2 regions of the Pararhizobium sp. LjRoot238 genome follow, and region 1 is predicted to be linked to the other one. Evidence: riboswitches for the same ligand, from Rfam matches in the RefSeq annotation. Region 1 holds a riboswitch; the other holds the start of a gene.
What was found. A riboswitch is a leader RNA that binds a small molecule or an ion and turns the genes downstream of it on or off. The one in region 1 is predicted to bind S-adenosylmethionine.
Positions count from the first base shown of each region.

Region 2: it holds a riboswitch for S-adenosylmethionine, as region 1 does, so the genes downstream of both, ACSQ3F_RS03580 (O-succinylhomoserine sulfhydrylase) here and metA (homoserine O-acetyltransferase MetA) in region 1, are expected to answer to the same signal.

Region 1 covers NZ_CAXUPP020000001.1:1,574,662-1,581,169, reverse strand. The annotation lists gene ACSQ3F_RS07830 (ArsR/SmtB family transcription factor) at 1-238, shown strand, start outside; gene ACSQ3F_RS07825 (SRPBCC family protein) at 235-708, shown strand; gene ACSQ3F_RS07820 (SRPBCC family protein) at 729-1,196, shown strand; gene ACSQ3F_RS07815 (SRPBCC family protein) at 1,228-1,710, shown strand; SAM riboswitch at 1,788-1,865, shown strand; gene metA (homoserine O-acetyltransferase MetA) at 1,939-2,865, shown strand; gene ACSQ3F_RS07805 (aldose epimerase family protein) at 3,010-4,026, shown strand; gene ACSQ3F_RS07800 (SDR family oxidoreductase) at 4,118-4,885, shown strand; gene ACSQ3F_RS07795 (hypothetical protein) at 5,044-5,424, shown strand; gene ACSQ3F_RS07790 (hypothetical protein) at 5,448-5,783, shown strand; gene ACSQ3F_RS07785 (hypothetical protein) at 5,789-6,067, opposite strand; gene ACSQ3F_RS07780 (helix-turn-helix domain-containing protein) at 6,496-6,508, shown strand, end outside.
Region 2 covers NZ_CAXUPP020000001.1:698,411-704,918, forward strand. The annotation lists gene ACSQ3F_RS03560 (glycosyltransferase family 2 protein) at 1-182, shown strand, start outside; gene ACSQ3F_RS03565 (hypothetical protein) at 314-1,279, opposite strand; tRNA gene ACSQ3F_RS03570 (tRNA-Gly) at 1,634-1,707, opposite strand; gene ACSQ3F_RS03575 (2'-deoxycytidine 5'-triphosphate deaminase) at 1,775-2,872, opposite strand; SAM riboswitch at 2,981-3,059, shown strand; gene ACSQ3F_RS03580 (O-succinylhomoserine sulfhydrylase) at 3,105-4,289, shown strand; gene ACSQ3F_RS03585 (CDP-alcohol phosphatidyltransferase family protein) at 4,341-4,961, opposite strand; gene apaG (Co2+/Mg2+ efflux protein ApaG) at 5,057-5,449, shown strand; gene ACSQ3F_RS03595 (GYD domain-containing protein) at 5,620-5,949, opposite strand; gene ACSQ3F_RS03600 (Hsp33 family molecular chaperone) at 6,185-6,508, opposite strand, start outside.

The DNA of each region.
Region 1 (6,508 bases):
CGGACCGCTCACCATGTCGCTGCCCTCGGTGATGCAGCACCTGCAGGTGCTGGAACTGAGCGGCCTCGTCCAGTCGAAGAAGATCGGGCGGGTCAGGACCTGCACGATCGACCGCCAGGTCTTAAGCCTCGCGGAACAATGGATCTCCGATCGCCGCGCATTGTGGGAACGCCGCCTCGATGCGCTGGGGGAGTATCTCGCCGAAGACAATAAAGAAACCGAAGGGAGCAAGACATGACCGAACGCAGCGTTACCCACGCCACATTCATCATCGAGCGCGTCTATGACGCCGCGCCCGCCCGCGTCTTCCAGGCCTTTTCCGACCCGGCCGCCCGCGACCGCTGGTTCGTCAAATCCGATGGCTGGCCGATCGCCGAATATTCGTTCGACTTCCGCGTCGGCGGCCGCGAGACCGGCCGTTTCAGCCAGGACGGCACGACGATGATCTATAACGACACCGTCTATCACGACATCGTGCCCGACAGCCGGATGATCTTCGCCTACGCGATGACGATCGGCGAAAACCGCATTTCCGCCTCGCTCGCCACTGTGGAACTGAAGCCCGAAGGCAAGCGGACACGGCTCGTCTTCACCGAGCAGGGCGCCTTTCTCGACGGGCTTGACCAGGTGGTAGACCGCGAACAAGGCTGGCGCGAACTCCTTGGCCATCTCGCCCGCGAACTCGAACGCGACGCGGCAGCCGCCTGAGCGGAGAGGAGGAAACTGTCATGACCGAACGATCCACCAGACATTCCACCATCGTCGTCGAACGCACATACGACGCCTCTCCTTTCCGGGTATTCGCCGCCTGGTCGGACCCGAAAGCGCTGCTGCGCTGGGGCTCGCCCGGTGAGGGATGGGACGTCTCCTACGACCGCTTCGATTTCCGCACCGGCGGCAGCGACATCAGCCGCTTCGGTCCGAAGGACGGACCGGTCTTCGTCAACGAGACGGTCTACCAGGACATCGTGCCGAACGCCCGCATCGTCTCGGCCGGAAACATGACGTCGGAGGGAAAACGCCTTTTCGCCGGCCTTCTGACGGTCGAGTTCATCGTGGCGGGCACGGCCTGCCGGCTCGTCCTGACCGAACAGGGCGTCTTCTTCGACGGCCACGACCGGCCCGAAAACCATGAGGCCGGCTGGAACGAAATGCTCGACAACCTCGCCATCGAGGTGCTGCGCAACGCAGCCTAACGACGACGGACAAACAGGCAAGGAGATCATCATGACCGAACGCTCGGTAACCCATGCCACCTTCACCATCACGCGCCACTACGACGCGTCACCGGCCCGCGTCTTCGCCGCCTTTGCGGAAAAAGACCGCAAGGCGCAGTGGTTCAGCAGTCACGAAGGCTGGACATCGCAGAGCTATAGCTTCGATTTCCGCACCGGCGGCGGCGAGCACCTGAGCATCACTGCAGCCGATGGCGTCGTGCACACGTTCGATGCGCGCTATCAGGATATCGTGCCCGAAGAGCGCATCGTCTATAGCTACGACATGCACCTCAATGAGACGCGTTTCTCGGTGTCGCTCGCGACCGTTGAGTTCAAGCCGGGCAGCAAGGGAACGAGGCTCGTCTTCACCGAACAGGGCGCCTTCCTCGACGGCCACGACAATGTCGGCCAGCGCGAGACCGGGACCCAGTCCCTGCTTGACAACCTCGCAGCCTCGCTCGCCGCCGACGAGCCGGCGAAGCGTTCAGCTTGAGCAGAGGACATGCGATCGGGCGCCCGTTTTGCAGAGCCGGGCGTCCCATATTGATTCCAGCGCAGACAGGCGCTATTTAGACGTCTCGTGGTGATTTGGCCGGCCGGCTTGCAGCCACGTTAAATAAATCGCTAAAGGGCCGTGCATGCGCAAGCAAGCGGGCCGGTAGCGATTTTTCGTTGCCGGTTTTTTTCTTTCTGCCGGCTTGTCCGTGATCGAGTGTTGCCCATGCCCATCAAGATTCCCGATACGCTGCCCGCCTTCGAAACCCTCGTCAAAGAGGGCGTGCGGGTGATGACCGAAACCGCGGCGATCCGTCAGGACATCCGCCCGCTGCAGATCGGGCTCCTGAACCTGATGCCGAACAAGATCAAGACCGAGGTGCAGATGGCCCGCCTTGTCGGGGCGACGCCGCTGCAGGTCGAGTTCTCCCTCATCCGTCTCGGCGGCCACAAGGCCAAGAACACGCCGGAAGAGCACCTGCTCGCCTTCTACGAAACCTGGGACGAGGTCAAGCACCGCAAGTTCGACGGCTTGATCATCACCGGCGCGCCTGTCGAGACGCTGGACTATGAGGACGTCACCTATTGGGAGGAGATGCAGCAGATCCTCGACTGGACCCACACCAATGTCCATTCGACGCTCAACATCTGCTGGGGCGCCATGGCGGCGATCTATCATTTCCACCGCGTGCCGAAATACACGCTGAAGGAAAAGGCCTTCGGCGTCTATCGCCACCACAATCTCAACCCGGCCTCGGTCTATCTCAACGGCTTCTCAGATGATTTCCAGATTCCGGTATCGCGCTGGACCGAAGTCCGCCGCGCCGACATCGAGAAGGTGCCGGACCTTGAGATCCTGATGGAATCCGACGAGATGGGCGTCTGCTTCGTGCATGAAAAGGCCGGCAACCGCCTCTACGTCTTCAACCATGTCGAATATGATTCGACCTCGCTGTCGGACGAATATTTCCGCGACGTGAATGCCGGCGTGCCGATCAAGATGCCGCACAACCACTTTCCCCATAACGATCCGGAACTGCCGCCGCAGAACCGCTGGCGCAGCCACGCGCATCTGTTGTTCGGCAACTGGATCAACGATATCTACCAGACGACACCTTATGATCCGGCCGATATCGGCAAAGACCGGAAATGACGGCAAGTCTGGTTATCCGGCCGCTTGAACGCACCAACGCACCGTGTTTGACCTGCGATCAACCCGGTGAATTGTATGACTTTTCGGTTGCCGCCTCGCCCGAAATGACGCAGTTTGCCGCCGAGCCAGTGGAGGAAAATGACCGTGCAGACAGAAACTGAAATATTTGGCCATCTCCCCTCCGGCGAGCCGGTTCACCGTATGACCATCCGGGGCGGCGGGCTGACGGCGCATATCCTCACCTGGGGATCAGTCATCCAGGACCTGCGCCTCGACGGACACGCAGCACCGCTGGTCCTCGGCTTCGAGAATTTTCAGGACTATCTTTCCCATTCTCCCTATTTCGGCGCGACGCCCGGCCGCAACGCCAACCGCATCGGCGGCGGGCGCTTCTCGATCGACGGCACGTCCTACCAGCTCGAATGCAACGAAAAGGGCGTGACCCACCTGCATGGCGGCAGCGATGGCATTGCCAAGCGCTTGTGGACGATCGTCGAAAAGACCGAAGATCGTCTCGTCCTCAAGATCGCCGATCCCGATGGCCGCGCCGGTTATCCCGGCAATTGCACCGTCACCTGCACCTATACGTTAAGCGATGGCGGCGTGCTTAATGTTGTCTACGAGAGCACGACCGACCGTGCCACGATCTGCAATGTCTGCCAGCACAGCTATTTCAATCTTGACGGCACGGCCGATACGTTCGGCCACGACGTGATGATCGCCGCCGACCACTATCTGCCGACGGACGAGCGGCAGGTGCCGACCGGCGAAATCCGCGCCGTCGAGGGCACCGTCTTCGACCTGCGCGCCATGACGCCGATGCGCCGCCAGATGGAAGGCGACAGGATCGGTTACGACCATAATTTCTGCCTGGCGGATGCGCGCGGCCCCAAGCAGTCCATCGCCCTGGTGCGCAGCATCAATTCCGGCGTTTCGCTGGAGGTCCGCACCACCGAGCCCGGCGTGCAGTTCTATACCGGTTTCAAGATGAACGTGCCCGTTCCCGGCCTTGAAGGCCGCCGCTACGGCCCCTTCGCCGGGTTCTGCCTGGAAACACAGATCTGGCCGGACGCCGTCAACCACGCGAATTTCCCGCAAGCCGTGCTGCGGCCCGGCGAGACACTGCGGCAGGAAACAGACTACGTCTTTACCAGGAGCTGACATCCTGCTCAGATACGGCTCAATGGCAGGCTCGCGGCGCGTTCGTCTTTGACGCAGCCGCGGTGACCTGAGCCGCGGAGGAGTGGAAACGATGGCGGGAACGGCAAGAGGAAAGATCGCACTGGTGACCGGTGGCGGCACCGGCATCGGCCGCGCAATTGCCGAGGCTCTGCTGGAGCACGGCTTCACCGTCGTCATCTCCGGCCGCCGCTCCGACGTTCTCCAGGCCACCGCAATAGAAATGGCCGCGCATACCACCGGCACGGTGCGGGCATTCGCCGCCGATGTCGGCGATCCGCAATCGGTCGCCACCCTTTTTCAGACCATCCGCCACGATTTCGGCCGTCTCGACCTGCTCGTCAACAATGCCGGCATGGGCCTGCCCGCCGTGCCGATGGAAGACATCACCTTCGAACAGTGGAACGCCATCGTCGCTGCCAACCTGACCGGCGCTTTTCTCTGCACCCAGCAGGCGATGAAGCTGATGAAGGCGCAGACGCCGCGCGGCGGCCGGATCATCAACAATGGCTCGATCTCCGCCTCGACGCCGCGTCCCTTCTCGGCGCCCTATACCGCGACCAAACACGCCATTACCGGCCTCACCAAATCCACCGCGCTCGACGGCCGCCCCTTCGACATCGCCTGCGGCCAGATCGATATCGGCAACGCCTCGACCAAAATGACCGCCAGCATGAGCGGCGGCGTGCTGCAGGCCAATGGCGAGATCGCCAGCGAACCGACCATCCCCGCCAAACTCGTCGCCGACGCCGTCGTCTACATGGCGAGCCTGCCGCTCGACGCAAACGTGCTGACGATGACCGTCATGGCAACGAAGATGCCGTATGTGGGCCGGGGTTGAGCGGAAATCACGGCGCAATCGATAGATAAGCGGCCGGGCCCGATCGCTGATTTACCGGCTCTGCAAGGCGTTTTCTCAGCAAAACTCTACTGCCGGCTAAAGATATTTTGGAACAGCCAGCGCGTCTCCTGCGTTCACTGCCAGGAAGGAGAACCGACATGGCAAAAAACAGGATTCCGAGGAAGGTTGCGGGCTACAAGGTCCCGAAAACCATCCGCAAGTCGTCCGTTATCCGGTCGCTGCTCGCCAGCGATATTGGCCGCGACGTGCTCGCCAATGCGCTGACCGCAGGTGCGGGCGCCGCCGCCGCCGTTCTCGTCGCCGAACGCGACGAAATTGCCGACGCGACGAAGAAAGGCGCACGCAAGGGCGCCAAGGCAATCGGCATCGCCACCGAAGCCATCCGCAGCGCCACCCATGCAGCGACCGAGGTCGTCAGGGATGCAGCCCAGTCGGCCATGCCAGAAAAAATGCTCAAGCAAGCGAAAGTGCGCAAGGACGCAAACAAGGGCCCTCGCCGGGGCGCCGTCGTCCACTGAGGCAGGCGCCGCGCAGTGAGCCCGTGAGAAAGGAAAGACGGCTGGAGCGCTTCCTTGAAAAGCGCTTCGGTGCCTCCGTCGCCGACCGCGCGGCTGCCGCAGCCGTCGCCCACATCATCCTGCGCCTCATGCGCAACCACCCATGGATTGCCGCCGATCTCGTCATTGCCGGTTTGGGACGGGCCGGAAAGGTCGGCTTGCGCGAGATCGCGAGAGATTTGCGCGCAAAAATGCACGAGCGCCGGGCACGAAACCAAGCCGCTGCTGCTGGAGGCACGGGAACAGCAGGAGGTACAAAACTGAACCTGCAGACCCGTGTGAGCGAGCTATATTTCCTCGGGAAAAATGGAGCGGGTTAGGCGACTTAAGCCGCCATTTTTGTGTACCGGCTGTTTATCCAGTTCCAAGCCTCTTGCGGAAGCCAACCCTCATAGTCACGGGTCACGCCGATCACGAGGAAGAAGTCGTTCTTGTCGCCATGGGGTTCGAGTCGGCTCCAGATACCCTCAGCTGTCAACCCGGTATCAACGAGCCATGTCGATCCAAGAAAGTGCCACCAATCCCCACAGTTCTTGATAGCCTCATGTAGCGCCTCGTAATTCTGCCCCGGACGCTTCATGTCGTAATTAATCGCATAAATCACGTTTGGCCTCCTTGAGCCCATTATCTTTGGAATGACAGGCCGGAAATGCCCGGCCTGTCATGTTATTCGCCCTACTTCTTGTTGGGACGCTGCGTGAGAGCTGACGCTGCCGCAGTCTTGGCGGCTTTGCTCGAATTGGGGTTGCTGAGCACCTTTGCGGCGGCTGAAGCCGCCTTCGCGCTCGTAACTTCCTTATTCGCCATATGAATCACCTCCTTTCAAAGTTCTGCTGCGATTTCCAGTGCGACACGATCCATTCAAACTTGAATGATCGATTGCCAGAAATCATTTGACTTGACCGTCGAATCCAATCGTGATTCTGTGTTTCACAAATAGGACGTCTCGAATATGAAGTTTTTATCGTCTCACTTGTGAAACGATAAGCCGACTCGGGATGTTTCGTCAACTGCTAAAACCGTCTTGGATGAATGATGGGCTTGA
Region 2 (6,508 bases), 880 kb from region 1:
TCATTGCGCTCGGGCGTAACCGAATGGGAGCGAGGGAAAGACGTGCCGTTGGAATGCGCTGGGCCTTCGTGCCGTTCTACTGGCTGATCATGTCGCTCGCCGCCTGGAGGGCGGTGCTGGAACTCCAGACCAATCCGTTCTCCTGGAACAAGACGCCACATGAACCAGTGAGCGAAAAATAAGAGAACGGTTGCAGCGGGTAGCGAACCCGCGCGATCAGCATGCCGTCAGTTCTAACTTTATGGATTGATGCTCCGCGGTATGTGCCGCCGAGAGGAGAAGCCTGCAAGATGGCCGCCGCGGAGCGGAACGATCACCGGACAATCGGTTCGCCATGATAGCGGCGCTTTGACGCCTTCGACACGCCAAACCCGACTTCCATCATCAGGCGCGGGGACTGTTTTGCCAATGTTCCCATATGAAAGCCAAACGGATCTTCGACAAAACCCGAACCCGCCTTTCCGGTCAGGGTGATGGCGCTGTCCTCACCATAGAAGCCCAAGACCTCATCCGCCGGATGCCCCACGAGTAGCGTCAGTTGATGCTTCATGCGCCGGCGATTGTGGCTGCCCCGCACATAGACATGCGGGCCGGCATCGGCATCGACGTCGGAGAGGTAGAAAAAGAATTTCAACATCCGCCAATCATCGAGATCGAAATGGAACTTGAACGAGGCGCGGCTGAGATCAGCCTCGGAGGCAGACTTCGTCGGGAAGCTCCACCATGTCCGCGTCGTGATCAATTTGGCTTCGCCGCCGAGATAATGCCGTGCCACGTCGAGAAGCAATGGGTCGCGCTGCACCGCCAAAGCGGCGTCACATTGCAGGACCCGCTCGAAATGATGGCCGCTCAGTATCGTGCGGCCAAAACGCCGCTCGGCGTCTGCGTGCTCACCAGCGAGAAACTCCACCTTGCGATCGAAGTTGCCAAAACACGGTGTTTCGTGGCCGAAACGGGCGATTTCCGCCTGGATCGGCGCAGGCAGTGTGAGACCGGTAGCGATACCGGTTCGTCTGAGTTCCGCCGCGATCACTTCCGCCTGAAGGTCGCCGAACATCGAAGGCGCAGCACTTGCGCTCGATCGCACGGGTTTGGCGGTCAGCCAATGCGCCTTGCGGAACGGCATTGTCCGCGCCAGCAGAAACATTGGCAGCCAGGCGGGGTTCTCCCGCACATCCGTGAGATAGGTTGGTACACGTGCTGCCATGCGGCGGAAAACTCCGCCGCTGCGGGCAATGGTTTCCAGGTCCTGCGGTTTGGGTTTGCGTGCATCAAGCATCTGATATCCTTACATATAACAAGGTTTTTTGTGACCAATCCCTGTCCCTGATCCACCGGCCCGGCCCCAACGATAACGTCTAATTGCCTTTGCTGCAATGCAGCAAAACTAGCTTCTCCAACCGAAAACAGCATTTTGACGACCTGCGCGGCACGGCGGCACGCGCCTATATCGCGAGGCCCCGGAGCGTATCATCGCAAAAATCATCCGCCGCCCGGTAAGCCAAGCGGCCGCCACCGAAGCGATCATTCGCCGGCTCGATGAGTCAGAAAAAGAAAAGGAAGTACAAAACCGGCCGTAAAACCGGCCAAATCCAAAGGATCAAAATCGTTCTCAAAGCCCTGAAAAACAGAGTGGAGCGGGTAGCGGGAATCGAACCCGCACGATCAGCTTGGGAAGCTGACAAGCTACCACTACATCATACCCGCAACGGCTGCTAGGTTTTCACCAAGCGCTGCCGGCTGTCAAGGTGGCATCCGATTTTACGGACGCCTTTTATTCCGATCGGAAATGCTTGGAGAGCTTCAGGCCCTGCGCCTGGTAGTTGGAGCCGAGATCAAGCCCATAAAGGCCTTCCGGCTGCTCCAGCATGTACTCATAGACCAGACGGCCGACGATCTGGCCGTGCTCGAGAATGAACGGGACCTCGTGGCTGCGGACTTCGAGCACGGCGCGACTTCCCGTTCCGCCGGCAAAGGCATGGCCGAAGCCGGGATCGAAGAAGCCGGCGTAGTGGACGCGGAATTCGCCGACCAGCGGATCGAACGGCGTCATTTCGGCGGCATAGAGCGGCGGCACGTGCACCGCTTCGCGCGAGACGAGGATGTAGAACTCATCGGGATCGAGGATCAGCTCGTCGCGGCCGCGGCTATAGAGCGGCTCCCAGAAATCGAAGATGCCATGCTCGGCCTTCTTGTCGACATCGACAACGGCGGTGTGGTGCTTGCCGCGATAGCCGATCAGGCCGTCGGCGCCGGTCCCCTTGAGGTCGATCGAAAGGGCGATGCCGCCGCCGGAGACGTTCGGCTTTTCGCTTGCGACCAGCACATCGCTTTCATGCAGCGCGAGGACCTCGGCTTCACTGAGAAGCGCGTGGCCGATGCGAAAGCGGATCTGCGACAGGCGCGAGCCGCGGCGCACGATGATCGGGAAGGTGCGCGGGCTGATTTCGAGATAGAGCGGGCCGGAATATCCGGCCGGGATCTTGTCGAATTCCTGCGCCCGGTCGGTAATGACACGGGTGAAGATGTCGAGGCGGCCGGTCGAGCTCTTCGGATTGGCAGACGCCGACATGCCGGGTGGCAGGTCGAGGCTTTCCATCAGCGGCACGATATAGACGCAGCCGGTTTCGAGCACGGCCCCTTCGGAGAGATCGATGACGTGCAGTTTCAGCCGGTCAAGCTTGTCGGCCACAAGGTGGCTGGGTCCGGGCATGAAGCTGGCGCGCACGCGGAAGGCTTTCGACCCCAGACGCAGATCGAGGCTGGCCGGCTGGATCTGATCGATATCCAGCTTGCTTTCGCTCTTCAAACGCCCTTCATCAAACAACGCTGCAATCGCGCGATCGGCTAGAATGCCTGTGGCCCTCGTCATTGCTATCTTCCTTGTTGCCGAAAACGGCACGTCATAAACCAAATTGTCCCCGTGACATATCTTCTTGTTCCCGGGAATTGACGCAAGCGCGGCTAATCAGTAAATACTGACTTATCCCGTGGTGATTTGGCCGGTCGGCTTGCAGCCACGTTAAACAAGTAGCTAAAAAGGCCGGGTTCGAAACCGGCTTGCTTTTGCGGCCGGTTTTTTTGTTTGTGAAAGCGACGATCCGATGAGCAAAAACTGGCGCCCGGCAACACAGCTCGTTCATGGCGGCACGACCCGTTCGAACCACGGCGAAACCTCCGAAGCCATCTTCCTAACGCAGGGCTTCGTCTATGACAGCTCTGAAGCTGCCGAGGCGCGCTTCAAGGGCGAGACCGACGGCTTCATCTATGCCCGCTACGGCAGCCCGACCAACGACATGTTCGAACAGCGCATGTGTATGCTGGAAGGCGCCGAGGATGCGCGCGCCACGGCATCCGGCATGGCGGCGGTTTCGGCCGCCATTCTCTGCCAGCTCAAGGCCGGCGACCATATCGTCGCGGCCCGTGCCCTGTTCGGTTCCTGCCGCTGGGTGGTGGAGACACTGGCGCCCAAATACGGCATCGAATGCACGCTGATCGACGGGCGCTTCCTTGAAAACTGGGAAAAGGCGGTCAAGCCGAACACCAAGGTGTTCTTCCTCGAAAGCCCGACCAATCCGACGCTGGAAGTCGTCGATATCGCCGGCGTTGCCAAGATCGCCAATGCGATCGGCGCCAAGGTCGTTGTCGACAACGTCTTTGCGACGCCGCTCCTGCAGAAGCCGCTGGAACTCGGCGCCCACATCGTCGTCTATTCCGCCACCAAGCATATCGACGGCCAGGGCCGTTGCCTCGGCGGCGTGATCCTCTCCGACAAGGAATGGATCAACGAGCACCTGCACGACTATTTCCGCCATACCGGCCCGGCGCTGTCGCCGTTCAACGCCTGGACGCTGCTGAAGGGCATCGAGACCCTGCCGCTGCGCGTGCGCCAGCAGAGCGAGAATGCCGCGCGCGTCGCCGACTTCCTCGCCGAGCAGCCGGAGGTCGCCCGCGTGATCTATCCGGGCCGCAAGGATCATCCGCAGGCCGATATCATCTCCCGGCAGATGAAGGGCGGTTCGACACTGGTCTGCTTCGAACTGAAGGGTGGCAAGGACGCGGCCTTCGCGCTGCAGAATGCGCTGGATATCGTGCTGATCTCCAACAATCTCGGCGACAGTAAGAGCCTGATCACCCATCCGGCGACGACGACGCACAAGAACCTGTCGGACGAAGCCCGCACTGAGCTCGGCATTTCGCCCGGCACCGTGCGCTTCTCGGCCGGCATCGAAGACAGCGAGGACCTGATCGAGGATTTCGCCCGCGCGCTGAAATCCGTAAAGGCCTGATTTTCAGCTTTTGTTTCGAACGCCCGTGTCCAGCCGGATGCGGGCGTTTTTCTATGCCTGTGTTTCAGCCTTGAAGCTCGCCCGCGCCAGCATGATGCGCGACAGCGCCGTGTAGAAGCAGATAAGCGCAAAAACGACGGCGATCTCCGAAAACCAATGCGGGAACAGGCAGAAGGCCAGGAAGACGGCGATCGTTTCCGTTGCCTCGGCGAGGCCGGTGGTGAAATAGAGCGACTTCATGCCCCGCGCATCCGTCGCGAGGCCGCGCTTCTCGGCTATGACGGCGAAAGCGAGAAAGCTCGCACCATTGATATAGAAAGAGAGAAGAAGCAGCCCGCCTGCAGCGCCGTTTTCATAGGGATCGGCCAGGATAAAGGCGAAGGGGATGAGGCCGTAAAAGGCGAAATCGAGCACGATATCGAGGAAGCCGCCGAAATCCGTGTTCCTAGTCGCGCGCGCGACGGCGCCGTCCAATCCATCACAGAGCCGGCTTGCGCCGATCAGAATAAAAGCCCAGGCGAAAGCGTCGAGAACGATGGCAATGGCGGCGGCCAATCCGAGCAGAAAGCCCGTGATCGTGATCGTGTTCGCGCTGATGCCGCGGCGAACCAAAGCCCGGCCGGCGCGATCGAGCCAGGGATCAAGCCGTTTCCTGAAGTGACCGTCGAGCATGCTGTGCCCTATCCTAACAGTTTACGCTGTCCATTATTCTTGACGAAACCATCTTGCTGTAGAATATCGCCCATAGACTTGAAAAGGGTTTGCATATGTACCGCGCGCTAACTCGCGATATCGAGGTGACCGTTGAGCCTTATTATCTGGAGGAGCAGTCCGATCCGGAGGACAGCCGTTATGTCTGGGGCTACCGCATCCTGATCTCCAACCTTTCGGGCAAGACCGTGCGGCTGATGACGCGCTACTGGCATATCACCGACGAAAACGGCCAGGTGGATGAAGTCAATGGGCCGGGCGTCATCGGCGAGCAGCCGGTTCTCAATCCCGGCGATACCTATGAATATTCGTCAGGCTGCCCGCTCGATACACCTTCAGGCGTGATGTTCGGCCATTATTCGATGGAAACACCGGAGGGCGATACCTTCACAGTCGATATTCCCGCCTTCTCGCTGGATTCACCGGGCCAGCCTCGGACGTTGAATTAGAGCCCATCGCGTCAAAACCGATTCACGCGATGCGCTTATCTTATGACTTTTCCCTGTTTTGAGGCCACAGTGGTTTGCCGCCTGCCGGTGTTCGCCCCCCCCCCGCAGGCGGGAGGGGATGAATCGAGGATGCGCCGCAAGGGTTACGACAGCGATGCCATCGAGTGTCCCTATTTTTCTCCCGGTGGCCGATACGTGATCGACGATGCCTTTTGCATGGCTGCGAGCGTCTCCTCAACGGTCAGCAAGACAGTCGTCTGGAAGGAACTCAGCGCTCCGCCAGCGCTGATCGCGATCGCCGTGGCTGCCATCGAGACGTTATCTGGAGCCTCCCACAAGTTATATGCATCGTGATCGCCGAAGGCATACCAGAAACCGTGCATCTTTCCGCCGACCGCCTCGATGTACTGCTTGGCTGCCACTCGGCGGTCCTCGGGGTTCTTGATGAGCTTGGCCCATGTCGCTGGCGTATAACTGAACCTGGTCAGGTATAAAGGCATCGGATCTTCCTCCTGCGCATTCATCCCGCCGGCGGTCAAAGTGTGCCGGATCAGATGTCCCGAGTATGTCCCTCGCGTGTCTGCGCGGCAAGACCCGTCCGAGACTAGAGCATCCGTCTTGGTCAAGGGCTGGTTGGGTGGTTTGACCGGTACGCTCCAGCGGCGCCGGACCGACCAGCGTCGCGCCATCGACCCGTCAGGGTCAATTTGTCCACACGGCCTCGCTGCAGCTTTTTTACTGCGGCCGCACTTCCGTTGCCTCGAAACGATAGGTCGTCGAGCAGAACTCGCAGGTGACCGAAACCATTCCGTCCTCCACCGCGTGATCAAGATCCTCCTCGCTGAGACTTGCAAGCACGTCGCGGAGCTTCTCGCGTGAACAGCTGCACTTGTCGTAAACCGCCTGGGGCGGATAGACCTTGACGCCGCGCTCATGGAACAGCCGGTAGAGCAGACGTTCGGTGCCGACCGTCGGATCCGTCAGTTCGTCGGCGTCGATGGTCTGGACCATGACGCTCGCTTCATTCCAGAGATGATCGACCTCGAAGGCATTCTCGCC